DNA from 2 places in the Alkalihalobacillus sp. R86527 genome. Region 2 is predicted to be linked to the other one. Evidence: a T-box and tRNA genes for the amino acid it is inferred to sense, from the RefSeq annotation. Region 2 holds a T-box; the other holds one or more tRNA genes.
What was found. A T-box is a leader RNA that pairs with one kind of tRNA and senses whether it is charged. The one in region 2 lies ahead of pheS (phenylalanine--tRNA ligase subunit alpha), so its partner is inferred to be a tRNA-Phe.
Positions count from the first base shown of each region.

Region 1: it has a tRNA-Phe gene. The T-box ahead of pheS (phenylalanine--tRNA ligase subunit alpha) is inferred to sense a tRNA for this amino acid. The anticodon was not compared.

Region 1 covers NZ_JAXHBW010000001.1:198,050-214,164, reverse strand. Annotated here, with positions in the region: gene rlmH (23S rRNA (pseudouridine(1915)-N(3))-methyltransferase RlmH) at 1-4, opposite strand, end outside; gene SJY16_RS01175 (CxxH/CxxC protein) at 121-285, opposite strand; gene SJY16_RS01170 (S1C family serine protease) at 367-1,581, opposite strand; gene SJY16_RS01165 (MBL fold metallo-hydrolase) at 1,660-2,454, opposite strand; partial or broken gene yycI (two-component system regulatory protein YycI) at 2,469-3,245, opposite strand; gene SJY16_RS01155 (YycH family regulatory protein) at 3,364-4,737, opposite strand; gene walK (cell wall metabolism sensor histidine kinase WalK) at 4,734-6,536, opposite strand; gene yycF (response regulator YycF) at 6,547-7,251, opposite strand; gene SJY16_RS01140 (peptidoglycan DD-metalloendopeptidase family protein) at 7,844-9,238, opposite strand; tRNA gene SJY16_RS01135 (tRNA-Phe) at 9,472-9,547, opposite strand; tRNA gene SJY16_RS01130 (tRNA-Asp) at 9,859-9,934, opposite strand; tRNA gene SJY16_RS01125 (tRNA-Met) at 10,064-10,140, opposite strand; tRNA gene SJY16_RS01120 (tRNA-Lys) at 10,340-10,415, opposite strand; gene SJY16_RS01115 (PilZ domain-containing protein) at 10,524-10,967, opposite strand; gene SJY16_RS01110 (adenylosuccinate synthase) at 11,095-12,381, opposite strand; gene dnaB (replicative DNA helicase) at 12,589-13,950, opposite strand; gene rplI (50S ribosomal protein L9) at 13,998-14,441, opposite strand; gene SJY16_RS01095 (DHH family phosphoesterase) at 14,438-16,115, opposite strand, start outside.
Region 2 covers NZ_JAXHBW010000001.1:1,214,973-1,231,087, forward strand. Annotated here, with positions in the region: gene SJY16_RS06130 (putative sporulation protein YtxC) at 54-902, shown strand; gene thrS (threonine--tRNA ligase) at 1,218-3,155, shown strand; ribosomal protein L20 leader region at 3,370-3,494, shown strand; gene infC (translation initiation factor IF-3) at 3,583-4,086, shown strand; gene rpmI (50S ribosomal protein L35) at 4,109-4,309, shown strand; gene rplT (50S ribosomal protein L20) at 4,354-4,710, shown strand; gene SJY16_RS06155 (DUF1294 domain-containing protein) at 4,768-5,034, shown strand; gene SJY16_RS06160 (TVP38/TMEM64 family protein) at 5,375-5,947, shown strand; gene SJY16_RS06165 (sigma-w pathway protein ysdB) at 5,987-6,382, opposite strand; gene SJY16_RS06170 (dUTP diphosphatase) at 6,484-6,972, shown strand; gene SJY16_RS06175 (M42 family metallopeptidase) at 7,057-8,142, shown strand; gene sspI (small acid-soluble spore protein SspI) at 8,815-9,021, opposite strand; gene SJY16_RS06185 (TrmH family RNA methyltransferase) at 9,162-9,911, shown strand; T-box leader at 9,966-10,183, shown strand; gene pheS (phenylalanine--tRNA ligase subunit alpha) at 10,309-11,343, shown strand; gene pheT (phenylalanine--tRNA ligase subunit beta) at 11,362-13,773, shown strand; gene SJY16_RS06200 (cytochrome-c oxidase) at 13,951-14,325, opposite strand; gene rnhC (ribonuclease HIII) at 14,461-15,411, opposite strand; gene zapA (cell division protein ZapA) at 15,556-15,816, shown strand; gene SJY16_RS06215 (CvpA family protein) at 15,823-16,115, shown strand, end outside.

The DNA of each region.
Region 1 (16,115 bases), 1.0 Mb from region 2:
TCATATTAACCATCTGCCCCCAAGTTGTTCGTTATACAGTACATCCACAGTTAATAAACATGTTATCAACAGAACTTATCCACATATACACATTTTCTATCCACATATCGTGACCGAATATTAGTTCGACACCATATATACGGCAGTGTTACTACAATATTCGCAGGTTGTGGACAAGTTTTTCTCATTCTTTTCGAGCTTTTCCAGCACAGGGAAATGCTCTGTTTCATCCACTGTCACATCTAGAGCAAGCTCTACATGTTCTTCACAACAATAGATTTTCATATTCATCATCCTTTCTAAGTTATCCACTGTGCATAACTCATTTACATAGTAAACAGGAGAGTTTCCTCTCCTGTTTATCGATTATGAGGTTTGTTGCTCAGATAACGTCACTTTCACATTTTGCTTCTTTCCTTCACGATAGATCGTCATCGTTACTGTATCTCCAATTTCTTTTTTGGAGTATAGGAATTTCCTTAGATCGATAGAATTTTTGATGGTTTCACCATCCATCGCTGTAATCACATCAAGTTCTTTAAGTCCTGCTTGGTAGGCTGATGATGTAGGAAAGACGCTCATGATGACTACACCAAAATCAATATCCATCGGGAGCTTCAAGGATTCACTCCAATGGTAAGTTGGAATTTCAGACAGTGATTTTGTTCCTACTCCTATTTGCGGCCTTCTCACTTCTCCATAAGTTTCTAGATCCTTAATGATTGGTTCTGCAATATTGATTGGGATGGCAAATCCAATGCCCTCTACACTTGATTTCGCAATTTTCATCGAGTTGATCCCGATTAACTGCCCAGAAATGTTGATGAGAGCTCCTCCACTATTCCCAGGGTTAATCGAAGCATCTGTTTGAATAACATCAGCATTCCAATCGATCGTACCATTTTGGTCTGTATCGACAGGAAATGAGCGTTCAGGATTACTTACAATGCCTTGCGTAACCGTCCCTTCAAGAAACCCTAAAGGATTCCCAATCGCTACCGCCGGTTCTCCTGGCTTGAGTTTATCTGAGTCTCCAAACTCAGCGACCATTGTTACATTTTCAGCTGGAATCTTTAACACTGCAAGATCCATGAGTGGATCGGTCCCAACCAGCTCAGCAGAGACACGTTGTTCAGCACTTAAACTAACTTCTATCTGACTTGCACCCTGAACAACATGATTATTTGTGACAACGAAAGCTGTATCACCTTGCTTTTTGTAGATAACACCTGAACCTGCTCCTGCTTCTCCATAATCTTCAGCCCAGAAATCGGTCTTCTGGAGATTAATAACCCCTACAACCGCCTCATTTACCTTTTCTACCGCTGAAGTAATATCATTCGTTACATCAACACTAATGCTCTTTGTAACGGGATCTTGAACAAGCTCATCGCTTGATTCTTCCTCTGGTGCAGGAGATGTCACCTCAGGCAATACGCCGAGACCCGACAATGCTGGAATCGTAAAAAGAATGATCAATGCGCCTAAGATAGCACCTAGAAACCCAGCAACTAATGCACCACCACGATTACCTTTCTGTTTGGTGGTCCGGTTATAATCCTCACCATCATAAAAGCCCAATTTCTTCACCTTTCCTTTCCTATCAAAAAGGTGGACCTAAGTGAGACTATCCTTCCAACTTCAACTCTTGAACGGGAATCATATTTTTGTGAGAAGTGTAGGAGTTGTAGGATCCGTATCATAGAGATCGAACTGTTCTCCAACGCTAAAGCCATTTTGTTCAAGAGACTGTTGGACTGACAATCTTGCCAGGTCCTTCATGTTATTATCTTTACTTAAATGGGCTAAATAAATACGCTTCGTTTTTTCACCGATTATATCTGCAAGGGCCACTGCTGCATCTTCGTTCGATACGTGCCCCATATCTCCAAGAATTCTTCTTTTGACGTTCCAAGGATACCTTCCCATCATCAACATATTAATATCATGGTTCGCTTCAAAAATAAGCATATCTGAATCACGAATGGTCCCCTTTATCCTTTCACTAACGTATCCAAGATCGGTTGCTAAACTTAGTTTCTTACCTTCATGGTGAAAGACATAAAACATAGGTTCAGCTGCATCATGAGATACACCGAATGACTCCACATCTAAATCATGAAACGTTTTAACGGACTCCATATCAAAATGAAATTTCTGTTCGAGTGGAATTTCACCAATCGAACGCTCCATCGCCTGCCATGTTTTCTCATTCGCATAGATAGGTAGTTTGTAACGGCGTGCAAATATACCGAGGCCTTTGATATGGTCACTATGTTCATGTGTTACAAGCAAACCATCAATTTCCTTAGGATCAATGTGAGCTTTAGCTAATAGTTCTTCAAGCTTCTTCCCACTCAGCCCGGCATCAACCAAAAATTTCTGTTTTTCCGTACCTACAAATAGTGCATTTCCTGTACTCCCGCTTGCAAGCACACTAAATTTAAGAGACATATTTCATTCCTCTCCTACTTTTCCCCTGTCGAAGATTGTGGTGTAGAAGGGTCAATGGTTGTATCGTTCGTTTCATTATTGCCATCCTCTTCACTTTCTTCGACCTTTTCATTATCCTTCGAATCACTGAAAACATTCTTTTCAATTGCATCTACATAATAAACATCAGGCTCTTCATCTTTTTTCTTTGAATTCGTTAACACAACACGCCATGTCGGAACAAAGACAATCTTCTCTCTTTGGTCCTCAGTCGTAACCGTATAGTACCCTAAAGAAACATCTTCTACAACGTCATTTAACTCAAGATATTGTTGATTCAATAACACTTCAATCACGTCTGAAGCAGGATCTATCTTTCTCTCATCCGTAATTGCATCAAGATTGAGGTATGTTTGAGTGTAGGAAATGACCTTATCATCTTCCATCGTAACGATTAGCATCCCAGAATTCTGATTATATATTGGTCGATCATCCTCATATGTTTCGACAAAATAAATAATGTTCTTATCATTTGCAGAATGAGAATACTCGTATTTGGACCCTTCATACACATACGTTTCTAAGAAAATGGAAAAAGCTGAAGGTAATTTTGGATCCTTAATTGGATAAGGCTTTTCCAATGTAGAAATCAACTTATTTCCATCGAGTTCGATTTCTTGACCCGTGCCTTGCTCAAGCGTTTTTTCTTCCTGTTCATTAAATTCATGTACTTTCCCACTAATGAACGGCATGTTCTCAGACTGTATAGATGGCTTTTGTTTGTATGTCACATTATAGCTTGCAAGCTTTTCTTCAAGCGTTACCTGCTTTAATTGCTAAAGACCGCTCATAGCCGTTTGTTTCTTAATCAAATTGCTCACAAGAAAAATATTAAACACAAGGAAGGTTAGAATGAGTATGGTTTTTGTTCTATTCCAATCCAAAGTCGTCCCCTCCTTGTTCTAAATTCTGCAGTGGTGTCCACGTTTGATTCAATTTAATATACCACTGAGGGACAAGACTATAGTCATATGAGTTATCAGATGTGTTTGGAATGATCGTATACCCAATCGTAAAATTAGTGATCGCATTCTTTTTGAAATTCCCCTCGTCTAATAGAGATACCACTTCATCATAGGAAGGGATAGTACTCGTTTCGATATCATTTGCGTACTGAATCACTTTAAGCATCCGTTTATACGTGCTTATTTCATTATTTTTTAATGTCACGACGATTTCATCTAAATCCTCCTGAGAAGGACTAAATACAGGGTATCCCTGTGTATTCAACCTAAATGTTATGCGATCTGTTTTATGCTTTGATGATGTCACCCATTCACTGAGAAAGTAGTCATCATTTGGATCACTCACCTGAAAACCGAAATGCTTGTTAATAAATCCATAAGCGTTCATTATTGGTGCTTCATTTGCAACGAAGTTACTCGATGTAGATTGCGGGTTTTGAAAAACCATATAATCGCTCGGTTTATCATAATTCAAATCACGGCTTCCATCTGTATAAAGAGACGAAGAATTGATATAGGTGTTTTCTTCTACCGCATTCTCATCAGGAAAGAGCGCTGTGATAAATGAGTCAATATTCGTCAATTCATCCGTGCTAACACCATATGATTTCAACTGAATGTCATTTGTAGGCAAATAAAAGGCAGGCGTCTTGTCGTTGTATTGATATGACCTGGCTCTAGCCACTTTTCCCCCTGAAGATTCTTCAAGAGTTGAAAAATCACCATCAAACCAATCTTTCATATCTCTAGACACATCAACGGTTGCTCTCATTCCATTCTGATTTGAGCTATTTAAGAAGATGACTTCATTGTTTTTTCCTGTTTGAGCTGACGGTATGATGATCCGATCAAAAACTTCGAGAGGAATATCCCCTTTTGCAACACTAACTAAGCTCTTCAATACATCATTCGATAGAGAAATAGGAAACACAAATTCTACACTTTCATCACGATTCACTAAACTTTCGACATTATCGACCATCATCACAGACTTCACCCGTGTACCTGAGATGAAATCCGTATAATAGGAATCGATCGTATTCCGTTCAAATGACGTAAAATGCTGATCATTTTGGTGAAAAACAACTTGATTCGGCTTGATAACTTGATTAAGTTCGACTTCTTTCACACCAACGGTCCTATTTTCAGAAGGCGTTGTTTCTTTCTCATATTCCGGTTCAAACGTCCAGATTTGCCAGGTTAACACGAGACTAATAAGAACTAAGACGTTCAACAAAATGGTTTTAATCGACTCTAAATGCTTTTTTGTCATTCTCATTCGTCTTCAGCCTCCCTTATCCGCTTATAAGGAAGTGTAAAGTAAATAGTTGTCCCTTTTCCCCACTTACTTTCTGCCCAGATGTCTCCATGATGGGCATTAATCATTTCCTTCGCAATAGCCAAACCGAGACCAGTACCGCCAAGTTGGCGTGAGCGAGCTTTATCAACTCGGTAAAAACGGTCGAAGATTTTGGATAGGTTGTTCTTTGGAATACCTACACCTTGATCACTAATACTTATACGAACCTTTTTACCTATCGTCCAACAACGAGCTGTAATCGTACCACCCTCTGGAGAATACTTGATTGCATTCGAAATGATGTTATCGAGTACTTGAGTCATTTTATCTCGATCGATTCTTGTATAGATCGCTGCAGTAGGAAGTTGACGCACGATCTCAATGTTTTCCCGTTTTGACATTTCAAAACGATCTAATACCTGATCAAACATTTCTACAAAGTCAATTTCACTAAATTCAAGACGATATTCTTTTTTATCCATTTTCGATAGTTGGAGAAGATCGTTAACAAGCCTGATCATACGTTCCGTTTCATTTTGGGTCACGCTTAAGAAACGTGGCGCAATCTCCGGATCAGATAACGCTCCTTCTTGAAGAGCTTCAAGGTAGCTTCTCATCGTTGTAAGAGGCGTACGAAGCTCATGAGAGACGTTCACGACAAATTCTCTCCGTTCTTGCTCTAGCTGCTCTTGCTCTGTAATATCGTGTAGAACGGCAATCAAACCATTAATAGGCCCATCTTCTTTATGAATGATGGAAAAGTTCACACGAATGATAAATGTTTGATGGTCGTTACTTAAATCAAGAATGACTGAATCTGGACCATTGTAGAGATCATCCCAGGTTTTCTCTTCAGCATATTGGAGGATTTTATTCAAAGGCGTACCTAGAGCTGTTTCACGCGAAACATCCATCATCTCTTCGGCTCGATCATTCATAAGGATGATCATTCCTTCACGATCTGTAGCGATAACGCCATCTGTCATATATGCAAGAACTGACGTTAGCTTACGCCGTTCACCTTCAGTAATCGCATTAGCCTCCTGTAACCTTCTTGTTAAATCATTAAAGGCTAGCGCAAGTTGGCCGATTTCATCTTCCCCATATACTTTTACCTTCCGTGTGAAATCCCCACGCGCCATAACAAGCGCTTGCTTACGCATATCTGAGATCGGTCTGGTTATCGTACGAGAAATCACAATTCCTAATAAGCCTGTTAATACTAGAGCTATAAGCGCGGATTGCGCTAGTAATTTATTTACCTCGTTCGCTTGCTTAAATACATGCTCCATATCAGCTTGGATGTAAACTGCACCTACAGTCGAATTTGTATCCCCTTCAACTGCCGCACTATATACAAAAAAACGCTCTCCATCTTCATCAACTAATATTGCATCATCATCAATTCCGTTTAGAGCACTGTTTACATATTTATTCGTCGATCGGGATCCAACTAATTCGTCATCATATAGTGACCCTACGATCTGTCCAAGTGAATTGATAACATAAATTTGGCGTATTTCTTTTTGATTAAAATTCGCTATTAAATTGGATATTGAATTGCTTTCTTCATCACTCTTACTGTTTATTTGACTAGAAACATTTTCAGCGAGCAGTTGTGCGCGATCTCTAACAGAGTTCATATAGTTTTGCTCAAATTGTTCCTCAAGCTTATCGTTGAAATACACCGATATAAATTGAATTGCGATAAGAATAAGGAGAACATATACGATTGCAAACTTAAAATGAATGGACTTAAAAAAACCAACTTTCCCCATTTATATCTAACTACTCCTGTTCTGGCTCACGCATATAGTAACCAACCCCACGTCTTGTAATAATCCATGAAGGATGGCTCGGGTTATCTTCTACCTTTTCTCGAAGTCTACGCACTGTTACATCGACCGTTCTTACATCACCAAAATAATCATAGCCCCATACCGTTTGTAAAAGATGCTCACGCGTCATAACCTGTCCGATATGCTTAGAGAGGTAGTGTAGCAATTCGAATTCTCTATGTGTTAATTCGATTGACTCTTCTCGCTTTGTTACTAAGTAAGCATCTGGATGAATCGTCAAAGCACCAACATTAATCAATGAGTTCGTTGATGATTCTTTCTCAGGTTCTTGCTGACGACGTCTTAAATTCGCTTTCACCCTTGCAATTAACTCTCTCGTGCTAAATGGTTTCGTAACATAATCATCTGCTCCAAGCTCAAGTCCAAGTACTTTATCAATTTCAGAGTCTTTTGCTGTAAGCATGATAATCGGCATTTCGTATTTCTTTCTCACTTCTCGGCATACTTCCATCCCATCACGCTGAGGTAGCATAATATCAAGGAGAATCATATCAGGATTTTCTTCTTCCACTTTTGCAATTGCTTCATCTCCATCGTAAGCGCATACAACAGTAAAGCCTTCCTTCTCAAGGTTGAACTGAAGTATATCAGCAATGGGTTTTTCATCGTCTACAACAAGAATTTTCTTGTCCATTATGAACGCTCCTTTTTAGTAATACAGATTTATGTATTTTCAAGTAAAAGTCATGTCTTATTTCGTCTATTCTATCATATTATAACTATTTTATTTATCATCTACCCTAATGCGGCACATGTAAAAAGAAAACCTCCAGTAAGAGCTGAAGATTTTCAGACTGTCGAGACAGTTTAGGAAAAACAGTACTATCCAATAGTATGGTGGAGATTTCCGCTCCAGGATGCTCGCTTTCCGCGGGGCGGGCATTCTTCCGCTCCAATCAACTTTATTGCGTGATTAATTTAATTACTAAATCTAACTTCAATATAAAGCAGGCTAGTGAAAAAAATGGATGACGTCTACTTTATGACGATGGTCGGTAAGGTTAACTTGTATTAACTACTAATTAGTAGGAGGGAATACCGCTTGACTCCCGTGGAAAACGGGCGTTCGAGACCCCGGAGTGGACGGGCTTTTTGTCCGCGAGGAGGCTCGGGCGTTCGTCCACAGGAAAGCAAGCGGTATTCAAACTCCTACGGCATAGGGAGCACAATATTTCGGGTTGCTTTACAAACTGAAAACCTTCAGCGTAAACTGAAGGTTTTTCTCATTAAAGGTATTTCATTGGATTCTGAAGGTTACCGTTTTTGTAAACTTCTAGATGAAGATGGATTCCGGTAGATTTGCCCGTAGTTCCCATCACACCAATCTTGTCACCTTTCTGTACTGTGTCTCCTACAGAGACAGAAATGGAAGAGAGATGAGAATACGTCGTTTTCATTCCGTTATTATGGTTAATCGTAATTTGATTACCATAACCACTACGTTTACCTGCTGCAGTAACTTTACCATTATCTACTGTCTTAATCGTTCGATCGGAGACGCCTGCTATATCGATTCCTTTATGGAAGGAACCCCAACGCTCTCCTTGCTTACTTGTAATCGAACCACCGACAGTTGGCCATGCGAAGGTTCCTGTACCTTTTGAAGGAATTACTTTAGTGCCAATTGTGACTTTCTTTTTAACCGGCTCTTTCGTGACTTCCTCTTTGACGATGTCTTTCTTTGTAACCTCACCGTTTTCTCTAGAAATGCTATACGTTACCTTTTTCTCACCTTTTTCACCAGATTGGGTAACTTTCTTCTCACCTTTTAAAATTGAATCACTTTTGGTTGTTTCTGTTTCAAAATCAATTTCTTCATCTTTGATCACTTCTTCTGTTTCAAGCACCTTTACGATTTGCTTTTCGAGCACTTTCACCTTTTCAAGGTCAGCAATCTTATCTTTTTTGGAGAGATTATTAAGTTCTCTAACCTCTGACTCATCCATATCAAATTCTTCAGCAAAGTCAGCAAGCGTTTTATCCTCATCTACTTCTTTCTCTACTTCCTTCATGTAGCCGTCCTCAATTCGAGTAACGCCTTCTTTTTCAGTTAATACATTCTCTTTCTTTGTCTCAACTTCATCAATCGAGAAAGGAGTAGAAAGGTCTAAGAAGTCAGCCGGATGTTTCTTCTCATCTTCCTCAACTTTCTTCTCAATTTCTTTTACCTTTTCTTCAGATAAAAACGGTTTGGCGTATACCCAAAGCGCTTGTTTAGCTTTTGATTCACTAGGGAAAACTCCTACTGACTCCTCGTTAAATGACAGATCAAATCCCTTAGCGACAAAAGTCAGTTCATCATCGACCTTATCAAGCGTTTCTTCATTATCATATGAAGGCTGAAACAATCGTTTTGGAACGATTTCAAGATCATTTTTCACCATTAAGGTTAAATCGTCTGTTTGTCTTTTTTCTTTCATCTTATCTATTTTTTTAGTAAAAAGTTCTTTATCATCGATCGTTCCTACATTAGTACCATCTATGTATACGTGATAGACAGGTTTCATCATATTATATACAGTAGCACTTGCTGGCTGGATACCAATAATCATGCTTACACTTATTAACGAGAACAGAGCTACGGATTGACACAATCGTTTTACTAGCTTTGATGTTGCCATAATGTTTCCTCCTGCGATTTGCTTACGCTTATAAATTTACTCACGGTTTGAACTCTAACACACATATAAAGTCAATAGGGTATTACTCCCCATTTTGTAACATAAATGTAGTCTATTCGTCATGATAGTGGTATTCCTTGGTAAGAATGCTATAAATTTCGGCATTGGCTGAACATAAAAAAACCTATCTCCATGGAGACAGGCTTGTATATAGTCGTATTAATAGTAAGAAATGGTGGCTCCGGACGGAATCGAACCGCCGACACGTGGATTTTCAGTCCACTGCTCTACCGACTGAGCTACAGAGCCATGTTTATTGTGATGTCCATCAGCTTTTGCTGGGTAAGACCACTGTCCCTTCCTCTTCTAGCAATGCTTCGTAGCTTGCTGTGTCGGGACAACTCGTCGGATATTCGATGATGCTTTGCTCGTTGCTCTACCGACTGAGCTACAGAGCCATGTTTATTGTGATGTCCATCAGCTTGTGCTGTGTAAGACCACTGTCCCTTCCTCTTCCAGCAATGCTTCGCAGCTTGCTGTGTCGGGACAACTCGTCGGATATTCGGTGATGCTTTGCTCGTTGCTCTACCGACTGAGCTACAGAGCCGTTTAAATTAAAATGGCGGTCCCGACGGGAATCGAACCCGCGATCTCCTGCGTGACAGGCAGGCATGTTAACCGCTACACCACGGGACCAGTTTTGTTTAAAAACCATTGTTCACTTACGTTTGATATGTGTAAGCTATTTGTGAAGTTTTTAGGTTGTCCCTAAAGGGACTACGATAAAATTTTAACACGGAAGATTAATCGACGTAGTTAAAATTTTGGTTGCGGGGGCAGGATTTGAACCTGCGACCTTCGGGTTATGAGCCCGACGAGCTACCGAACTGCTCCACCCCGCGACGATATGAATGAAAATGATGCTGCACCTGCTTCTATATGCTGTGCACTGTTTCTTCCTCTACAAGGTTATGCTTCGATGCGTATCCGTCGAAACAACTCGTTGTTGATTCATGGAAGTTACGCTCGTTGCTCCACCCCGCGACGATATAAATGACAACGTTGCTTTCTCTGCCAGTATGTATCTCTGCGGAAAGAAAATGGTGAGCCATGAAGGACTCGAACCTTCGACCCTCTGATTAAAAGTCAGATGCTCTACCAACTGAGCTAATGGCTCATTAAAGTGTTCTTTAATGACGACAAGTGTTATCTTATCACTGGTTTATGAAAAAAGCAAGGATTCTTCAAATAAAAATAATAAAAGAGAAGATAACAGGTAGAACTGTTACCTTGTCTCACCTTTTTTTCTTAGCTTTTCTCTCATCATTTGGCGTATTTCTTGTTTTCGCTTATGACGCTTAATAGCAAAGCGATTCACTTCCTGAAAGACAAGTGAGTATTGTTTTTCCGTTTTGAGATAGAATTTTACTCCGTAACTATTACTAGCCCTGGTGTTAGGATCATTAGGGTTGTTTGCCTTTAACCAAAGGACTTCGCCAGATACTTGAAATAATGTTTCGTTCAATTTCAGCTCAAATTCTAAGTCCGTATGCTTCGATAACTCAGGATCAGTAGAGAAGCCGATACCTTCAAGGCCGATGTCATGTATGTAAATTTTATGATTAAATTCTTTACTATCAGGTTGGTCACCCGCTTCTATTACTCTCATTCTAGCTACAAGAGGTACAGAAAGTTGGTGACGAAAGACTTGCCTTTTATCCCGATTCATTAAGCCCACCTCATAAAATATAGAAAATTATAACAGTATTAATCTTATCATATAAAAGCAAACTGCGCTGTTGTTTTATGGGAAGATATATCAAAAAAAGCTGGCAGTGTTAACTGCCAGCAGCTTGTTACGCAAATACGCCACGTACCATATTTGTTTGATTACGATCTGGTCCAACAGAGAAAACAGACAACGGTATACCAGTAAGCTGGGATACACGTTCAATATAGTGTCGTGCGTTTGGAGGAAGTTCTCCGAGATCTTTCACACCAGTAATATCTTCAGTCCAACCAGGCATCTCTTCATATACTGGCTCACATTCCGCAAGGACTTTCAAGCTTGCTGGAAATTCATCGATTACTTCACCTTTGTACTTATATGCAGTACAAATTTTGAGGTTTTCGATACCAGTCAATACATCGATGGAGTTAAGAGAGAGATCGGTAATCCCACTAACTCGACGAGCATGACGCACAACAACGCTATCGAACCAACCAACACGGCGAGGGCGTCCTGTAGTAGTCCCATATTCGTTACCTACTTCACGGATTTTGTCTCCAGTTTCATCATGAAGTTCCGTTGGGAAAGGGCCATCTCCTACACGAGTCGTGTAAGCTTTAGAAACCCCTACAACATGATTAATCTTACTAGGGCCAACACCAGAACCGATTGCTACTCCACCTGCAATTGGGTTAGATGACGTTACATATGGATAAGTACCCTGGTCGATATCAAGCATTACGCCTTGAGCACCTTCAAAAAGAACGCGGCGTCCTTCATCAATAGCATCATTTAAGACAACGGATGTATCCACGACGTACTTTTTAATCTGTTGTCCATATTCATAATATTCCTCAAGAATATCTTCCTTTTTGAAGCCTTCAGCTTCATACATGCGCTCAAGAAGACGGTTCTTATCTGCAAGATTACGTTCAAGCTTTTCTTCAAACACTTCTTTATCGAGAAGGTCACAGATACGGATTCCGACACGTGCGGCTTTATCCATGTAAGCAGGTCCTATCCCTTTTTTAGTCGTACCAATTTTATTCGCACCTTTAGATTCTTCTTCAACTGCATCTAATCTTAAGTGATATGGAAGAATGACGTGCGCACGATTACTAATGCGAAGGTTGGCAGTACTAACGTTACGTTCATGTAAGTATGCAAGTTCTTCTACGATCGCCTTCGGGTCAATAACCATTCCATTACCAATCACACAAATTTTATCATCATAAAAAATACCTGATGGAATCAAGTGAAGCTTGTATTTCGTATCGTTGAATACAATTGTATGTCCAGCATTGTTCCCGCCTTGATAGCGAGCAACAACTTCTGCATTTTCAGAAAGGTAATCGGTAATCTTTCCTTTACCTTCATCGCCCCACTGTGTTCCTACGACTACTACTGATGGCATTTCAGCACCTCCAGATGCTTCATTCGAATTCGCTCGTTGAAGCATGCTCTTTTTTAAAAAACCCAGAGTAAGTGTACCAATTCATGTTAATTAAGTCAACAAAACCGAACAATTTACTCATTCAGTCTTTTTATGTTCGTTATTAGGGTTAATTTACCCATTTTTCATCACATACATGCAAAAGAAAAAGCCCCGCATTGGGACTTATTACGCACCTGGAGGGATATCACTCTCATCATGACGTCTCTCTAGGTTTACGAATTTATTATATTCCTTCACGAAAGCAAGCTCTACCGTTCCAACTGGTCCATTACGCTGTTTCGCGATAATGATTTCAATAATATTCTTATTCTCTGATTCTTTATCATAATAATCGTCTCGATATAAGAATGCAACGATATCCGCATCCTGCTCGATACTTCCTGATTCACGTATATCAGACATCATAGGACGCTTATCCTGCCTGGATTCTACTCCACGTGAAAGCTGAGATAGTGAAATTAAAGGAACTTCAAGTTCCCTCGCAATTCCTTTTAGTGAACGAGATATCTCAGATACTTCCTGTTGACGGTTTTCAGTAGAGCCATCCCCTCTGATCAACTGCATATAATCGATCAAGATCATGCCAAGCCCTTTTTCTTGCTTTAAACGTCTACATTTAGCTCGAATATCTCCGACTCGAATACCAGGTGTATCATCAATATAGATACCTGCATTAGATAAACTCCCCATAGCCATCGTAAGCTTCTGCCAGTCATCTCCTGTTAGTGCACCAGTACGTAGACGTTGTGCATCAATATTACCTTCTGCACAAAGCATACGCATGACTAGTTGTTCTGCACCCATCTCAAGGCTAAAGATCGCAACATTTTCATCTGTTTTCGTTGCCACGTTCTGAGCGATATTCAATGCAAAAGCCGTCTTACCTACAGAAGGACGTGCAGCTACTATAATCAAGTCATTACGCTGGAATCCTGCCGTCATCCGATCAAGTTCTGAGAACCCTGTAGGGATACCTGTAATATCTCCAGTGTTGTTCTGTAGCATTTCAATATTATCGTATGCATCGACTAGAACATCTTTAATGGAAATAAAAGCACCAGTGTTTTTACGTTGCGATACTTCCATTATTGATTTTTCTGCTTCAGACAATAGGTTCTCTATTTTATTCTCTTTCGCATAACCGTCCGAAGCGATATCGGTTGCAGCTCTGATCAAACGTCTTAAAATCGATTTCTCTTCTACAATCTTTGAATAGTATTCAACGTTTGCAGCAGTAGGCACCGAATTAGCTAGATCACTTAAATATGAAACTCCGCCAATTTCCTCAAGGAGTGATCGATCTTGAAGTTCAGAGGTCACCGTTACAAGATCGACAGGCTCACCTTTCTCGGAAAGCTCGATCATGACAGAAAAGATCTTCTGATGCGCCGCCCGATAAAAGTCCTCCGATTGGAGGACTTCAGTTGCAGTAGTTAGCGCATCAGTCTCTAAAAACACCGCCCCTATAACGGCCTGTTCTGCTTCTATATTTTGAGGTGGCGTACGATCAGCAAATAAATCACTCATGTTGTTTTCCCCCTGAGCATTTCGCTTTTTCCACCCGTTAACACCTATTATTGCTCAACGACATGTACTTTAACTTTGGCTGTCACATCTTGATGCAATTTAATGGGTACATTTGTGTAACCAAGTGAACGGATTGGTTCATCAAGTTCGATTTTTCTTTTATCAACTTTAATGTCATGGTTCTTAAGCTCTTCAGCAATGTTCTTGCTTGTGATCGATCCGAATAGGCGACCATCTTCACCAGATTTTGTTGAAATTTCCACCTCAAGGCTTTCGATCGTACCTTTAAGTTCCTTCGCTTTCTCTAATTCTTCCTGTGCTTTCTTTTCATCGCTGCGTTGCTTCGCTTTCAGTTGTTTCATATTTGCATTATTTGCTTCCACAGCTAGATTATTCTTTAGAAGGTGATTCCGAGCATACCCATCTGCTACATTCTTAACTTCACCTTTTTTACCTTTACCTTTTACATCTTCTAAGAAAATTACTTTCATGACTCTTCGTCTCCCCCTTCTAGATAGTCATCTATGACTTCTTTAAGCATACTTTCTGCTTCTTCTATTGTATTGACGTCTAGTTGTGTGGCGGCATTCGTTAAATGCCCTCCGCCTTCTAGACCTTCCATAATAATCTGCACGTTCACATCGCCAAGAGATCTTGCGCTAATGCTGATTTTCCCATCATCTCGTTTTGAAATGACAAAGGAAGCAATAACACCACTCATCGATAGTAGGGTGTCTGCCGCCTGGGCAATCATTACTTGATCATATGTTTTATCGTTCTCACCCAGCGCTATAGCAATGCCGTTACGATATATATTGGCTTTTTCTATAATGCGGGCTCGACGGATATATTGTGCAATATCCTCGCGAAGGAATTCTTGTACAAGAACAGTATCGGCACCATGCGCTCTTAAGTAGGAAGCTGCATCAAACGTTCTCGAGCCGGTTCTAAGCGTGAAGCTCTTTGTATCTACGATTATGCCAGCTAATAATGCTGTCGCTTCTAAGATGTCCATTTTGAGACGCTTAGGCTGATATTCAAAGAGTTCAGTCACAAGTTCAGCTGTGGATGACGCGTATGGCTCCATATAAACAAGAACTGGATCTTCTATGAATTCCTCTCCACGTCTATGATGATCGATTACAACGACACGATCAAGCTTTTGAAGCAGCTTTTCTTCCATTACTAATGACGGTTTATGAGTATCGACAACAACAAGAAGTGTGTTTGATGTAGCTTTCTCAAGAGCTTCTTCAGGATCTTGAAAACGAGCCCAAAGTTGCTCATTTTGTTCGACTTCCTCAATTAACCTTGATACACCACTCGTTTTTTGATTTTGATCAAATACGATGTTTCCTTCTTTACCATTCGCCTGTGCTACTTTCAAAATACCAATCGATGCACCGATCGAGTCCATATCAGGATTTTTGTGCCCCATGATAATAACTTGGTCACTATCTAATACAAGTTCTCGAAGTGCGTGAGAAATAACACGCGCTCTAACCCTTGTTCTTTTCTCAATCGGGTTCGTTTTCCCGCCATAGAACTTAACCTTGCCGCTCGTTTGCTTAATCGCTACCTGATCACCACCACGTCCAAGTGCTAAGTCTAAGCTAGATTGTGCGAGCTGTCCAAGCTCTGTGAGGGTACTATGACCACTACCGATCCCTATACTCAACGTAATATGAATGTTTTCTTTTGACGTCACGTCACGAACTTCATCAAGAATGGAGAACTTATTTTTTTCAAGTTCTTGAAGTATTTTTTGGTTAAGTACTGCAAAAAACTTTTCTGAAGAACTACGTTTGAGAAATACGCCATGTTCATCCGCCCATTTGTTAAGAATAGACGTAACAGCACTATTCAAATTACTACGTACCTGATCGCCTAACCCTTGCGTGACCTCTTCGTAATTATCAAGGTATATAATACCTACTACCGTTTTTTCTTCATTGTATTTTCGCTTAATATCAATCTTTTCAGTCACATCAAAGAAATACAGAAGGCGTTCTTCTTGTTTGAAGTACGTCTTATACATTCGCTCATTAATGGTTAAGATTTCATCCTCTGCTTCTGATTTCAGAAACGGAATGATTTTTTCAGAAATCTCATTTAACGAAAGACCAATCAGCTGTTCCTGCTTGGTTACTGTTGGCATATAAGGA
Region 2 (16,115 bases):
TTTATGTAGTAAGACCATATAGTTGCTAATAAGAAGGTGGACAGGAGGGAGAAATGTTGATTTCACTGACGTTCAAAAATAAAGCAGACTTTGAATTTGTACATACAGCGTTAATTACTCGTCTTAAAAGAAGCAATAAAAGCACACTCATAGATGAAGGAGAATTGGTTTTATCGGTATCGGTCGAACCATATGATTCCAGAACGTGTTTTGAAATTGCTGATTGCCTCGCTCTCTGTATTAAGACCACCTATGAAAAGGCATGGATGCAGAATATATTAACTTCTGCCTATTACTTTAAAGATATGGAAGAAATAGATGAAATCTGCGCTTTAGCTAGAAGTATTGGAGATGGTGATCGTATCGACGTTCCGAGAACAGAAGCATATCGAGAGCGCTTCACTATTCTAAGAGATTCAGCTTTTTGTTGCGTCGAACAAGGTGGCACGATTTCGTTTGATTCCTTTCTAGTTTTTCGTACAAGACAGTATAAGAAACTCCTCTCAAGCTTGGTAGCAGAAGCAATTGATGAATATAAACTCGAGCAGGAATATCAAAATTTCATCGAAGATCTGAGACAATTGCTTCAGCTTCGATCATCTAAGAAAGAAAAAATGAACCTTCTGTACGACGGGAGTTATCACCTGATAGATGAGAATGGGAATAAGTTCAAAGTAAAACAATGTGAGATGTGTTTTGAGGAGCTTCCGAATGCATTAACAACCGATGAAATAGATCCCGAAATTTTGTTGCCGCTTTTATATTTTGCTCCTGAGAAAATCAATGTCTTTACAGATCAAATGGAAGAAGGTTTGACGCAAACAATTTGTAATGTCTTTCAAGAACGGCTGCGTTTTTTCCCATTTCATATGTCTAAAATATTTTTTTCGGGAAATCATTAGAAATAGGCTTGATTTTATGAAGGCGACTACTTATAATACCTACATAAACATATATTGAGAATCGTTATGATAAGGATACGAGATGCTTTGTCAACTTTCAGAGAGGGATGAAATGGTGCGATCATCCTAGTGTGAAGAGTATACTTACCACCTTTGAACTCCGCTCAGGAAATAGTGCGGCGTTTGTGCTACGTTACAGCAGTCTGAGCCGCCGCGGAGTATCTCCTGGCGGGAAGCAGGGTGGAACCACGAGATCAACACTCGTCCCTTTTGGGATGGGTGTTTTTTATATGCATAAAAAAAGGAGTGAAGAACATGGCTGAATTAGTAAATATTACATTTCCTGATGGTTCTGTTAAGGAATTTAATAAAGGAACGACTACTGAAGAGATTGCGAGTTCTATTAGCCCAGGTCTTAAAAAGAAAGCTGTTGCAGGTAAATTAAACGGTGAAACGATCGACTTAAGGCGTGAAATTGAGGAAGACGGCACAATCGAAATCGTAACTCCTGATAGCGAAGATGGACTAGAAGTTCTTCGCCATAGTACTGCACATTTGATGGCACAAGCGATCAAGCGTCTGTTTAAGGATGTAAAGCTTGGTGTTGGACCTGTAATCGATAGTGGTTTTTATTACGATATTGATTGCCCAGAGTCTATTACACCAGAGGATCTTCCGAAGATCGAAAAAGAAATGAAGAAGATCGTGAATGAAAATCTCGAAGTCCAACGTAAAGTTGTTACGCGTGATGAAGCAAAGAAAATGTACGAAGAAATCGGCGATGACCTTAAACTAGAGCTTCTTGAAGCTATTCCAGCTGATGATAAAGTTACAATTTATGAACAAGGTGAGTTCTTCGACCTTTGTCGTGGACCTCATGTTCCATCTACTAGTATGATTAAAGCCTTTAAACTGCTCTCTATAGCGGGTGCTTACTGGAGGGGCGATAGTGATAACCAGATGCTTCAACGTATTTATGGTACTGCTTTCCCGAAACAGTCCCAGGTGGAAGAATACCTTCAATTGTTAGAAGAAGCGAAAGAACGAGATCATCGTAAGCTAGGAAAAGAATTGAAGCTCTTCACAATTTCCCAAGAAGTAGGTCAAGGTTTGCCAATCTGGCTTCCAAGAGGAGCGACGATTCGCCGTACAATCGAGAGATACATCGTAGACCTTGAAGAACGTTTGGGATATAACCATGTGTATACACCTCACTTAGCAAACGTAGATCTATATAAAACAAGTGGACACTGGGAGCATTATCAAGAAGATATGTATCCACCTATGAAAATGGATGAAACAGAGGAATTGGTTTTACGTCCAATGAACTGCCCTCACCACATGATGATTTACAAAAATGATCTAAAGAGCTATCGTAGCCTTCCATATCGTGTGGCGGAACTAGGTACAATGCATCGTTATGAGATGTCTGGAGCACTAGCTGGTCTTCAGCGAGTACGTTCTATGACTCTTAATGATGCGCACATCTTCTGTCGTCCTGATCAAATCAAAGAAGAATTCATTCGCGTAGTTAAATTAGTTCAAGAAGTGTATGAAGACTTCCAAATTAACGATTACTATTTCCGACTTTCTTACAGAGATCCTGAAGATAAGAAGAAGTATATCGATAATGATGAAATGTGGAATAAAGCACAGGCGATGCTGAAAGACGCGATGGATGACCTTGACGTCGAGTATGTTGAAGCAGAAGGTGAAGCGGCATTCTACGGCCCGAAATTAGACGTACAAGTTAAAACTGCATTAGGTAAAGACGAGACGCTTTCAACAGTCCAGCTTGATTTCCTACTTCCAGAACGCTTTGACCTCTCTTACATCGGAGAGGATGGCGGTCAGCATCGTCCGGTTGTAATCCACCGTGGTGTTGTTTCAACAATGGAACGTTTCGTTGCTTTCCTAATTGAAGAATACAAAGGGGCATTCCCTACATGGCTAGCACCTATACAGGCAGAAATTATACCTGTGTCAGAAGTACATCTTGACTATGCGAAGAAAGTTCAAGAGAAACTTCAGCGCGAAGGTATCCGTGTAGAAGTTGATGAGAGAAATGAGAAGATTGGTTACAAAATCAGAGAAGCTCAAATGCAAAAGATTCCTTATATGCTTGTTGTAGGTGATAAAGAAGTCGAAGCTGAAGCGGTTAATGTTCGCCGTTATGGACAGCAGGATTCTGAAACAGTTGCCCTTAGCGAATTCACTTCGAATATAGAAAAAGAAATCAAAGATAAAAAATAATTATAAAAGTCGGCTTCTTGCCGGCTTTTTTATGTTATGCTAGGATAGTCATCTGGTAATTCCCTTAGACAATATCAATTTTCAAAAAACCCTTGTCAGCGTCAGGAAAATCAGATATGATAATCAAGTGCGCTTCAAATGAATTCTTTCATGTCGCCTTGACATAGTTTGAAACAGCATGGTATACTGTCTTAGGTAATTAAATATCGGGAAACAAAGCAAGCAGAAGCGCCCGCTTCTCACCTGATTGACGCCATTACGGTAGTTTGCAGGTACCATTGTTTATGTACTATGTAGAGAATGTGTGGGTGTCGTATGCGCCGACGCTTTTTTTTATGCTTTGAACCGAATAGATAATTTAAGGACATCTTGTTAGATGATCACATCGAACAATTAACCATGGAGGTGGCTGATTATTAGTAGAGACATGAACGTCAATGAGGGCATCCGTGCCCGGGAAGTACGTCTCGTTGGTGCAGACGGAAACCAAATTGGTGTGAAATCAAAAAATGAGGCATTAGATATGGCTCGAAACGCAAATCTTGATCTGGTTATGGTTGCTCCAACCGCAAAACCTCCAGTATGTCGTATTATGGACTACGGAAAGTTTCGCTATGAGCAGCAAAAAAAGGAAAAAGAAGCGCGTAAGAAACAAAAGATTATTACCGTTAAAGAAGTTCGCTTAAGCCCGAATATCGAGGAACATGACTTCAATACGAAACTTCGTAATGCTCGTAAGTTTCTTGATAAAGGCGACAAAGTGAAGGCATCGATCCGTTTCCGCGGTCGTATGATCACACACTCTGATATCGGTAAAAAGGTGCTTGAGCGCCTTGCAGAAGATTGCAAAGATATCGCAACTGTTGAGTCCAAACCAAAAATGGAAGGGCGCAGCATGTTCCTTATCTTAGCACCAATCAGCGAAAAGTAATTCTTTAAGGAGGAACTCACTCATGCCAAAAATGAAATCTCACAGTGGAGCTTCAAAGCGTTTTAAGAAAACTGGATCAGGTAAACTTAAGCGCAGCCGTGCTTTCACTAGCCACATGTTCGGTAATAAGACTCAAAAGCAGAAGCGTAAGCTTCGTAAAGCTTCTCTTGTGTCTGCTGGTGACTTCAAGCGTATCAAAGCGCTAATCTACAACAAAAAGTAATCGTTTAAAATCATACATTGATACACAATTAGGAGGGGTTTAGTATGCCAAGAGTAAAAGGTGGCTACGTAACACGTCGCAGACGTAAAAGAACGTTAAAACTTGCAAAAGGATATTTCGGATCTAAGTCTTTGCTTTTCAAAGTTGCTAATCAGCAAGTTATGAAATCAAACATGTACGCTTATCGTGACCGTCGTCAGAAAAAGCGCGACTTCCGTAAGCTTTGGATCACTCGTATTAATGCTGCTGCTCGCATGAACGGTCTTTCTTACAGCCGTCTAATGTTCGGTCTTAAGACAGCTGGTATCGACATTAACCGTAAAATGCTTGCTGAGCTTGCAATTAGCGATGAAAAAGCATTCGCACAACTTGCATCTAAAGCAAAAGAAAACTTGAAGTAAGTAGAAAAGCCATCCTCATCATGTGAGGATGGCTTTTTATGTGAGGAGATAAAATTGATGAATCTATTAATACTATACATCCTACTTATGAATGTATGTAGTTACATAATGATGGGAGTAGATAAAAGAAAGGCAAAAAAGCGTAAATCGAGAATATCGGAAAGAACGTTATGGACATCTTTTCTTGTAGGAGGGGCCATAGGCGGTTACGTTGGTATGAAGCGTTTCAAACACAAAACAAAGCACGCTACGTTTGTTTATGGGTTACCTTTTGCAATTCTTTTAAATATAGCATCCTTCGTAGGTTTTTATTATTTAGGGTAGTGTTTTGAAAACATAGGAGTAGAAATCATAATTCCCAAAATATAACTATTTCGTGATTCTGTTCTGCGAGCAACTATAATAGCGTAATATTTGTATTTAGTACATCAGTTTAGCCAACATGACGATGAGAGATAGACCAACACTTACGGCGGCATAGATAAGATGTCTCCCATTGTCATACCAAAAAGTGATCATAGTGGTGACAAGCTTATCCATTCCAGTTGTCTCCTTTTCCCGACTTTGTCTACGTATGACTAAGAAATATTCCAATAGCTTACCGCGGGTTTTGACATAACTGCTCGTCTCATGTCATAAAAGTAAAGGAGAAGGGGGGAACATCATGAATGAGCTTGTCCTGCCTCTCGTTGAAGTTGTTTCGAACAGTGGAGTCTATGCCCCGCTTTATTTTATTGTTCTTCATTTTCTACGACAGTTTATATTTGTGCCAGTAAGTGTGATTTGCATGGCAGGAGGCGTCATGTTTGGCGCGGTGTATGGAACGATATATTCTGTAATCGGGATCACGGTCGTAAGTATCGCTTTTTACTTCGTTATCAAGCGCTCTCCATTTTTGTTTAAAAAAATAACTAAAATAAAGAAAAAATGGATGAAAAAACGAATGCCGATGTCGGTTGGTCAAATAGCAATTTTACGATTAGTACCTTTTGTGCATTTTCATTTTATTTCACTTTGTCTAATCGAAGTTTCGAAGGATTTTCAGGGGTATTTAAAATCATCTTTTCTTACTAATATACCGCTTGCGTTACTTTATTCTTTTTTTGGAACGGCCATCAGAGGGCTTGAACCTCAGTTAATTGTTTTATTAATGCTAGGATTAGCGATCTTATTTCATTTATTAAGAAGAAGAGAGTGGATTATGAAGTGGGAGGAATTTTTTCAGCCAGTAAGATAAAAAAACGTCCTTGCCACTAGTGGCGAGAACGTTTTTTTACTATGAGTTTTCTCGATGACGAAGAAATTCTTTTACTGGACTCTTCCATTTAATTTCAGCACATGGATACCGCAGGTCCATTTCTTTTTCAAGGAAATAAAAATCTTCTTTTTCGAGCAAATATAGTTCAGAGGCATTTTTTACGCTCACTGAAATGGTAATGATGTCAAAGGAGTTATCTGTTGTACCAAGGTATTTCTCACCTTCGAATAAAGCACCTTTGTACGTGACTAGAAAGTTCTTTCTTGCGTTAGTCGTGTCATCTAAGAAATAATACTGTTTATGATCGTGGGCTTTTTCAAGTTTCCTTTTTGGATCAGCAAAAAAACGGATTACTGAATACGCAATAAGTACCATTGCAGCAAGAATAACTAAACGAAACAGAACAATAATCATTTGGCAGCACCTCGTTTTCACTATGCTTCATTACTATTTACGTTTATGATTAAGAAAGGTTTCAAAAAAACTATTATTATTATATGGAGAGGACGATAAACTTGAACTTTGAACGCTTACTTGAACTTCAAAAAACATTAGATGATCGAATCTTAGATGAGCATCATCTTCATACTAGCGATCTCTTTAGTAGAAAACTTCTTGCTCTACAGGTCGAAGTGGGGGAGCTAGCTAATGAAACAAGGTGCTTTAAGTTTTGGAGTACTAAATCCCCTGCTCCAAAAGAAATCATTCTAGAAGAATATGTAGATGGTATTCACTTTATCCTATCGTTAGGTCTTGAACTTGGTATCTCAGAAGTCTCGTCATATGAGCAAAAGGACGTTAGTCAATCGCCAGTTATAGCGTTCCAAGAAGTATACCATGCAATCGACATTCTTAGGGAAAATCAGAATGTAGAATCATTTCATGTATTGCTAGAGAAATATTTGCAACTTGCGATAGCAATCGATCTTAACATCGATGCAATCGAACGTGCATACTTAAAGAAGAACGAAATAAACCATCAAAGACAAAATCAAGGGTATTAGATGTAAAAACGTTCTCAATTGTGTAACATTTCCAAAAACGTTATAATGAACAGTGAATGTATACATATTAAGGAGGAACTACATATGACGAAGCTAGATGAAACATTACAGATGCTTAAAGAATTAACGGATGCAAATGGTGTGCCAGGTAACGAACGCGAACCTCGTGACGTTATGAGAAAGTACATTGAACCACTTGCTGATGAAATGATGACTGATAATCTTGGCAGTTTGATCGCTATGAAAAAAGGAAGTGCGCAAGGACCTAAAATCATGGTAGCTGGTCACCTTGATGAAATTGGCTTCATGGTAACTCGCATTGATGACAAAGGTTTCTTGTGGTTCCAAACAGTTGGTGGCTGGTGGGAGCAAGTAATGCTTGCACAGCGTGTTAACGTTATGACAAGAAAAGGAAATATTATGGGAGTCATCGGTTCAAAGCCTCCTCATATTCTTCCTGCCGAGCAGCGCAAGAAATCGATCGACAAGAAAGACATGTTTATCGATATTGGCGCATCAAGTAGAGAAGAAGCGATGGAATGGGGAGTAAAGCCAGGTGATTCGGTAGTTCCTGTTTGCGAATTCACTGTCATGAACAATGAGAAAATGCTAATGGCTAAAGCGTGGGACAACCGTATTGGCTGTGCGATCGCAATTGAAGTTCTTCGCAAACTACAAGGAGAAGACCATCCTAACACAGTATATGGTGTAGGAACGGTACAAGAAGAAGTCGGTCTTCGCGGAGCAACGACTGCTGCAAACATGATTAAACCGGATATCGGCTTTGCTGTCGATGTAGGTATTGCTGGAGATACTCCAGGGGTATCAGATAAAGACGCTCAATCCAAAATGGGTAAAGGACCTCAAATCATTATGTACGATGCATCAATGGTTAGTCACAAAGGGTTACGTGACTTCGTTACAGATACAGCTGACGAAAATAACATCCCTTACCAATTCGACGCGATTGCAGGTGGTGGAACAGATTCAGGTAAGATTCACCTAACAGCAAACGGTGTACCAGCACTTTCCATCACAATCGCAACACGCTACATCCACACACACGCAGCCATCCTGCACCGTGACGACTTCGAAAACGCAGTTAACCTAATCGTAGAAGTTATTAAGAAAATGGATGATGAGAAAGTTAAGGAAATTACGTTTAACTAAGAAAAGCGAAGACGAGCGTTTAGAAACGGAGATATTGGAACTCTTGAAATAGAACACGCTTTTTGTGTTCTGTTGAAAGAGTGAAATATCGTAGTTTCTGCGAGTCGTAGCTGGACAAAAGAAAAGCGAAGTTTCGCGTTTAGACACGAAGTCATTGGAGCGCTCACAAAAGAACACGTTTTTTGTGTTCATTTGTGAGAGCGAAATGGCGTAGTGTCTGCGAAACGCAGCTGGACAAAGAGAAAAACGAAAGCCCATCTCTGCTCTGAGGCGATGTCTAGCTCCAGGAACCAGGTCCTCGGGTCGCTTCAGCTTTTCAAATGAACACAAAGAACGTGTTCATTTGAAAAGCCTCCAGCGCCTTTCGGACCTAACCGGTTCCTTCCGCCTTTCGATGTCTAGCTGCAGTGGGCCAAATCCTCCGGTCGTTTCACCCTTGCGATTGAGACACAAATCGTCTCATTCGCAAGGGCTCCAACGCCCTGCGGATTTAAACGGCCCCCTTCCGCCTTTCAATGTCTAGCTGCAGGAACCAGGTCCTCGATCGCTTCACCTTTCAACCTGAACACAAAAAGCGTGTTCAAATTGAAAGGTTCCAGCGCTTGTCGGACCTAAACGGTTCCTTCCGCTTTTCAAACACAAAATCCGGTGGCATTTGCCACCGGATTTTGCTTATTGTACGCCTTGAGCCATATAAGTGAGCATTTGCTGACGCTCTTCTTCTGGTGCTTCTTTCCAAAGAATTTCGAAAAGGACACCAAGACCTGGTAACATTTTTTCTTCTCCGCTTTGCATCGCATCGAGAATCGTCGCCTCTATCTGATCCTCATCGTTACCAGATACGTTAGCAAGGATGGCTTTTCTTAAGTTAAGGTCCATGCTTTCCACCTCACCTTTCTCATTCGCTTGGAAACCAAGCAACCTTAGTATGAACGAAAGAGTCATTTTTCATGAATTGTATTGGAAACTTCTTGTTGATGCGTCTATAATGGAATCATTGAAAAATGAAGGAGAGCACTATGCTTATTGAATCTGTTAAAAACCAAAAAGTGAAAGACTGGAAGAAACTCCAGACAAAAAAAGGGCGAGAGAAAGCTTCTGCGTTTCTAATTGAAGGACCTCATATTGTTGAAGAGGCAGCAAAAGCAAACGCACTTGTGAAGGAAATCATTTTATCGGAAGGTACGGACTTTGAAGTTGATTTGTTTAATAATCAACCAACAGTCTATACTGTTACTGAGAAAGTGATGAAGGAAATAACAGCGACTGAAACGCCGCAAGGTATTATTGCTGTATGTGAAATGACTGAATCAGTTATAGCGGATAAAGGCAAATTTATTCTGTTAGATGCCATTCAAGACCCAGGTAATCTTGGAACGATAATACGGACTGCTCATAGTGCTGGATACGATGGTGTTTTGCTTGGAAATGGAACGGTCGATCTTTATAACAGCAAGGTTTTACGTTCTACCCAAGGATCACTTTTTCATATACCAATCAAAAAAGTTGATCTGCAAGAAGCAGTACAAGGCTTTAATCACGCAGGGCTTTCCATTTATGCAACTGAAGTAAGTGGAGGTACACCGTATAATCAGCTTCAAGGTCCTGAGCACTACGCAATCATTATGGGAAATGAAGCGAACGGTGTTTCGAAAGATCTTCAAGAACTCGCACATGAGAACGTATATATCCCCATTTACGGTGGAGCAGAGTCATTAAATGTTGCTGTTGCAGCTGGAATCTTGATGTATGGATTGTTACCGTCATAATCAGGCTTGCAGACTTTGCGTTTTTTTTCTATAATTATAAAGAACTTCATTATATAAAAAACTATGATAGAGAGTAGTAAACTGCCTCTTCCTATGCAGGGAAGAAATGCCTTGACTGAAAGCATTTCTATAGGAACGCTTTTGAATTCACTCTGGAGTTGCCGCTTGATAACCAAGAGCGGACCGGTTACGAACCGTTATCGTTTACCAAGGCTGATGTTACATATCAGTGAATTAGGGTGGTACCGCGAACTCAAATCTTCGCCCCTTTCCAGTGGGGTGAGGATTTTTTTATTTCCTTAAAACCCGAAGGATGGGGTCGAGCATTTATAAGATATTGTTTTTACACTACCTTAGTGGCTAAGAAGAACAAACATTGAAACGGAGGTAAAAAGTTATGCAAGAACGGTTACAAACACTAAAGGAAGAAGCACTAACTCAAATCGAAGCAGCTTCCTCTATGAAAGAATTGCAAGACATTCGTGTCGCATACCTGGGTAAAAAAGGTCCAATAACAGAAATTTTGAGAGGCATGGGGAAACTTTCTGCTGAAGAACGTCCGAAAATGGGACAATTAGCAAACGATATTCGTGCTGCAATCTCAGAAAAGCTAGATGAGAAAACACAGGTGATGGAAAAAGCAGCAGTTGAAGAAAAGTTAAAAAAAGAGACGATCGATATTACGTTACCAGGTCGACCTGTTAAGAAAGGGAATCATCATCCTTTAACAAGAGTGATTGAAGAAATTGAAGATCTTTTCCTTGGGATGGGCTTCTCAATAGCTGAAGGCCCTGAAGTTGAAACAGATTATTATAATTTCGAAGCGTTAAATTTACCTAAAGATCATCCAGCACGCGATATGCAAGATTCCTTCTATGTGACAGAAGAAACGTTACTTCGTACTCACACGTCTCCAATGCAGGCAAGAACGATGGAAAAGCTGAATGGCGAAGGTCCTGTTAAGATCATCGTTCCAGGAAAAGTTTATCGTAGAGATACAGACGATGCTACGCATTCACACCAATTCATGCAGATCGAAGGACTTATGGTTGGCGAAGATGTGCGCATGAGTGACCTGAAAGGTGTACTTCAATCCTTTGCTAAAAAGATGTTTGGAGAAGAAAGAGAAATTCGTCTACGTCCAAGTTTCTTCCCATTTACTGAACCTTCCGTGGAAATGGACATTTCATGCTTTAACTGTGGAGGAAGTGGTTGCTCTGTTTGTAAAGGAACAGGCTGGATCGAAATACTAGGCGGTGGAATGGTACATCCAAATGTGCTTCGTATGTCTGGTTTTGACCCTGAGAAAGTGACCGGTTTTGCATTTGGAATGGGACCTGAAAGAATTGCAATGCTTAAATATGGCATCGATGATATTCGCCATTTCTATACAAATGACAGTAGATTTATTAAGCAATTTAACCATATATAAGCGTAAGGAGGAGAAATCATGCTCGTATCATTGAACTGGCTAAGTCAGTATGTAGACCTTGAAGGGTATTCAGCTGATGAATTAGCAGAACTGATTACTAAAGGCGGTATTGAAGTCGAAACAGTAGAGAGTTTGAACAAAGGGATCAAAGGCGTAGTCATTGGGCACGTGCTTGAATGCGTCGGGCATCCAGATGCAGACAAACTTTCTGTATGTAAAGTAGACATAGGGGAAGATGAACCCGTACAAATTATTTGTGGTGCAGCTAACATAGCTAAAGGACAGTATGTAGCTGTTGCAAAGGTTGGAGCAGTACTTCCTGGTAACTTTAAGATCAAAAAGGCAAAACTTCGTGGAGAACCTTCTCATGGAATGATTTGCTCTCTACAAGAACTTGGAATCGAATCCAAACTTGTTCAGAAGGAATATGCTGAAGGAATCTTTGTATTTAGTGATGAGGTTACCCCTGGTGAAGATGCATTAGAATACTTGAATTTGAATGACAACGTTCTTGAACTTGGTCTTACTCCAAACCGTGCAGATGCTATGAATATGATTGGCGTAGCTTATGAGGTTGGTGCTGTCTTAAATCGTCCGATCTCTCTACCTTCCCCAGAGCTTGTTCGTTCTGAAGAGAATGCTGAAGACTATGTATCAGTTCGAGTTGAAAACGAAGAAGATACCCCATATTATGGCGCTACTATGATAAAAGACATTACTGTAAAGCCTTCTCCACAGTGGCTTGCAAACAGACTTGTCTCTGCTGGTATACGCCCGATTAACAATGTGGTAGACATAACGAATTTCGTACTTCTTGAATATGGTCAGCCATTACATGCATTCGACTTTGACCGTTTTGGCTCAAAAGAAGTGGTTGTCAGGCGAGCTAATCAAGGAGAAAAAATAGTAACGCTCGATGATACAGAGCGCACGCTTTCAAGTGACCATCTTGTTATTACAAACGGAACGAACCCAGTTGCGGTTGCAGGTGTTATGGGTGGAGCTGATTCAGAGGTTCAACAGGATACCACCACTGTATTGCTTGAGGCAGCTTATTTTAATAGTAAGCTCGTTCGTCAATCATCAAAAGATCTTGGGCTACGAAGTGATTCTAGTGCGCGGTTCGAGAAGGGAATCGATCGCAATCGCGTATTACCAGCAAGTGAAAGAGCAGCACAGCTCATGCAAGAACTTGCGGGTGGAACTGTCTTAAGAGGCGTTTCTGAACAGGGCGCTCGTCACGTTGAAGCGAAAGATGTGACTGTAGAAGTTTCTAGAATCAATCAAGTGCTTGGAACTGAGATTTCCGAATCCGACGTTGCAGCAATCTTTGATCGTCTGCAGTTTTCTTATAAAAACTTCGGCGGAACGTTTACTGTACAGGTTCCTCCAAGACGTCCGGATATTACGATTACAGAAGACTTGATTGAGGAAGTTGGTCGTCTTTATGGATATGATAATGTTCCTGCTACGCTTCCTATTACAGAAAGCACGCCAGGTCAATTAACTGACTTTCAATTAAAACGACGCCGCGTTAGGCGCTTACTTGAAGGAGCTGGGCTTTATCAAGCTGTGACGTATTCATTGACTTCTCCTGCAAAGCGTGTGTTCTTCTCAGATGAGTCATCTGAAGCCATTCGTCTTGCAATGCCGATGAGTGAAGAACGTAGTGAACTTCGTACAAGTTTACTTCCTCATCTTCTTGAAGCTGCACAATACAATATTAATCGTCAGCTTGAGAACCTTGCTTTTTATGAAACAGCTTCAGTATTCCTACCTTCTGGATCTGATCTTCCTGATGAACAGGAGCATCTTGCAGGAGTAATGACAGGATTATGGCAAGAGCACCCATGGCAAAAAGAAAAGAAACCAGCTGATTTCTTTGTGATCAAAGGTATTGTAGAAGAGATAGCTGAGGATCTTGGTTTAGAAGATCGCTTAACGTTTGTTCGTGCCGAAGAGCCTAAGCTACACCCAGGAAGAACAGCAGCAATTCAACTTGATGGTGAATCGATCGGTTATATTGGTCAGCTACATCCAGAAGTAGAAAAAGAGCTAGATTTACCAGAAACGTATGTGTTTGAACTTAACCTTGAAAAGGTGCTTAAGGCTAACGTAGCTCACCTGAAATACGCAAAGCTCCCTCGTTTCCCTTCAGTTACACGAGATGTAGCGTTGGTGGTAGATGAAACACTTGAAGCAGCGGAAGTTAAGCGCGTGATTAAAGAAGTAGGCGGAGATAAGCTCGTTGATATTAACCTCTTCGATGTTTATCAAGGAGAGCATCTAGAAGATGGTAAGAAGTCGCTTGCCTTCTCGTTACGATATTACAATCCTGAACAAACATTAACTGAAGAAGAAGTGAAGAATGCACATGGTCGCGTACTACAAGCTGTAGAAGAACAGTTTGGAGCAGCGTTACGTAGCTAAATCAAAAATCCCGCAGAAATGCGGGATTTTTGATTGTAGAGAAGTTAATGGTTTTGTTCTCCCTATGCCGTAGGTGTACGAATACTATCCGCCTCGCGGAAAGCGAGCGTTTGGAGCGGAAATCCACCACTACTCTCAGAGAAAAGGATTTAGAAAGACTGAAGTCCTTGATAGGTTTTATTTTTTTGAAGTTGGTTTGATATTTGATAGTACATTGATTGCAAACAAAATGACTGATATATACAACACAAAACTTCCTATGATTACGAGAAGAATCAATGAATCGTTTCCGTATAGTAAGAATCCAAGCCCAAGCATAAAAACAGGAAGAGATAGGTTATATAACCAGAAATGAAGTTTAGCGAAAAGGTTATCAGAGATGTCAAAATGGTGATAAATCAGTCCAAATATAGCCATTGATACCCAGCCAACAAGGTTAATATGTGCATGCAAACCGGATAAGGAATGGTCGTGTGCCATCTCCATAGATATGCCAATGCTTAATCCAATAAAAAGGTAAATAACAGCTAATTTAATAAACGTAATCCCCATCTTGTTTCTCCCCCATTCTTTTCACACTAACGCTATTATATTTACGAATACTCCTGTTAGTACTGTGAAATTGACCATGGTAGGAAAGAGGGGGATAAATGCAAAAAAGCTGGCATTACGCGCCAGCTTTCTTAGTTATCGCCGTTTGTTAGCTTTCTCAGCAAGGTCTTTTGCTTTCTTACTATTAGCGAAATGCACTTTTGCAACTTTATTTAAAACATCTTCTCCATGCTTTTGAATTAATTTTGCCGCAGCTTGATCAACGATTGGACCAGCTCCTTTTGGCAGTTCTACCTTGTTTTCTTTGCCAAGGCGATTCATTTCCATTACGAAGGAGTACCTTGCGATGATCGATGCTGCCGCAACCGCTAGATGAAGTTCTTCGGCTTTTGTTGCAAAATATACCGAGTCCTTAACAATTGTAGGCTGGCCTTTTAAGTAGTTGAAGTATATCTCTGGTTTAGCAAATTGATCGATGAGAATCGCGTCATATGAAGGTACTTTTTTCTGCACATTTTGAATGGCCTGATTATGCAGTAAAGCTTTCATTTTCCCCTGGTTCATTCCTTTTTGTTGCATAGAATTATATTTCTCATTCGGGAGAACAAGTAGACTATATGGAATTGTTTTGATTAAGTTTTTTGCTATTTCAATAATCTCAGGGTCTTTCATCCCTTTTGAGTCTCTTACGCCTAACTCTTTTAATAGCGGCATTTGCTTCGCATCGACAAATGCAGCCACCACGGTCATAGGTCCGAAGAAATCTCCGGTGCCTACTTCATCACTACCGATCGCTGATAATGTTGAAATAGTGGGCGGTGGGGCGAATTGGTGATCGCCGACTTTCTTACTTGATTTCTTCTTGGGAGAAGGGGTGACTGCGCCTGGTTGCCAGGGTTTCGCTTCTGTTTCAGCGCCAGACCCTTGAAACAGAACTTTACCTGAACGGTATGCTGTAATAGTACAGGAAGGTAATTTGGCTACAAAAACGCTTCCTGGCGGTTGTTTATCGCTTAACCTGCTGTTGTAATTATTTCTCATTTCCGTCATAATGGATGGTGATACAGTTATTACTACCTGTGACATAATAAAACTCCCTTAGTTAGCTATACTGCAACCTATTATAGCAGACTGTACCTACAACAAGAATTGTCCAATATATTTTTCAACAACATACTTTCGTGATATGATACAAGTTAGGATTCTTTCTCATGATAGGAGGCTTATTGGGTGACAGATAGTCATGAAAAAGTTCGCACTACCGTGGAAATCTATGGTGAACAATATAAAATAGTTGGCGATAAAAGTCATCAACATATTCAAGAAGTCTCTACTATAGTCGATGAGAAAATGCGTGAAATAAAGGGCATGAATCCCTATCTCGATACGAAACGGCTAGCAGTATTGACTGCAGTAAATATAGTTAACGAATATGTGATGATCAAAAAGGAACTTGAAGAACTGAAGAAAAAACTTAGAGAAGAGGAATAACGTAAGATGGTTGATCTAATTCTTTTGATTATACTAGTTAGTGGATTTATAGTTGGCTTGCGAAGAGGGTTAATCTTGCAAGTGGTCCACCTAACTGGCTTTATTGTATCGTTTATCGTTGCGTATGCATATTTCCGTGATCTTGCACCTCATTTAAAGCTTTGGATACCATATCCTTCATTAGGTGGAGAAGCTTCTGCTTCAGCAATGGTATTCGATGCAATAAATCTGGAAGCTACATATTACAGCGGTATAGCTTTCGCACTATTGTTCTTTGCAACCAAAATTATTATGCAGAT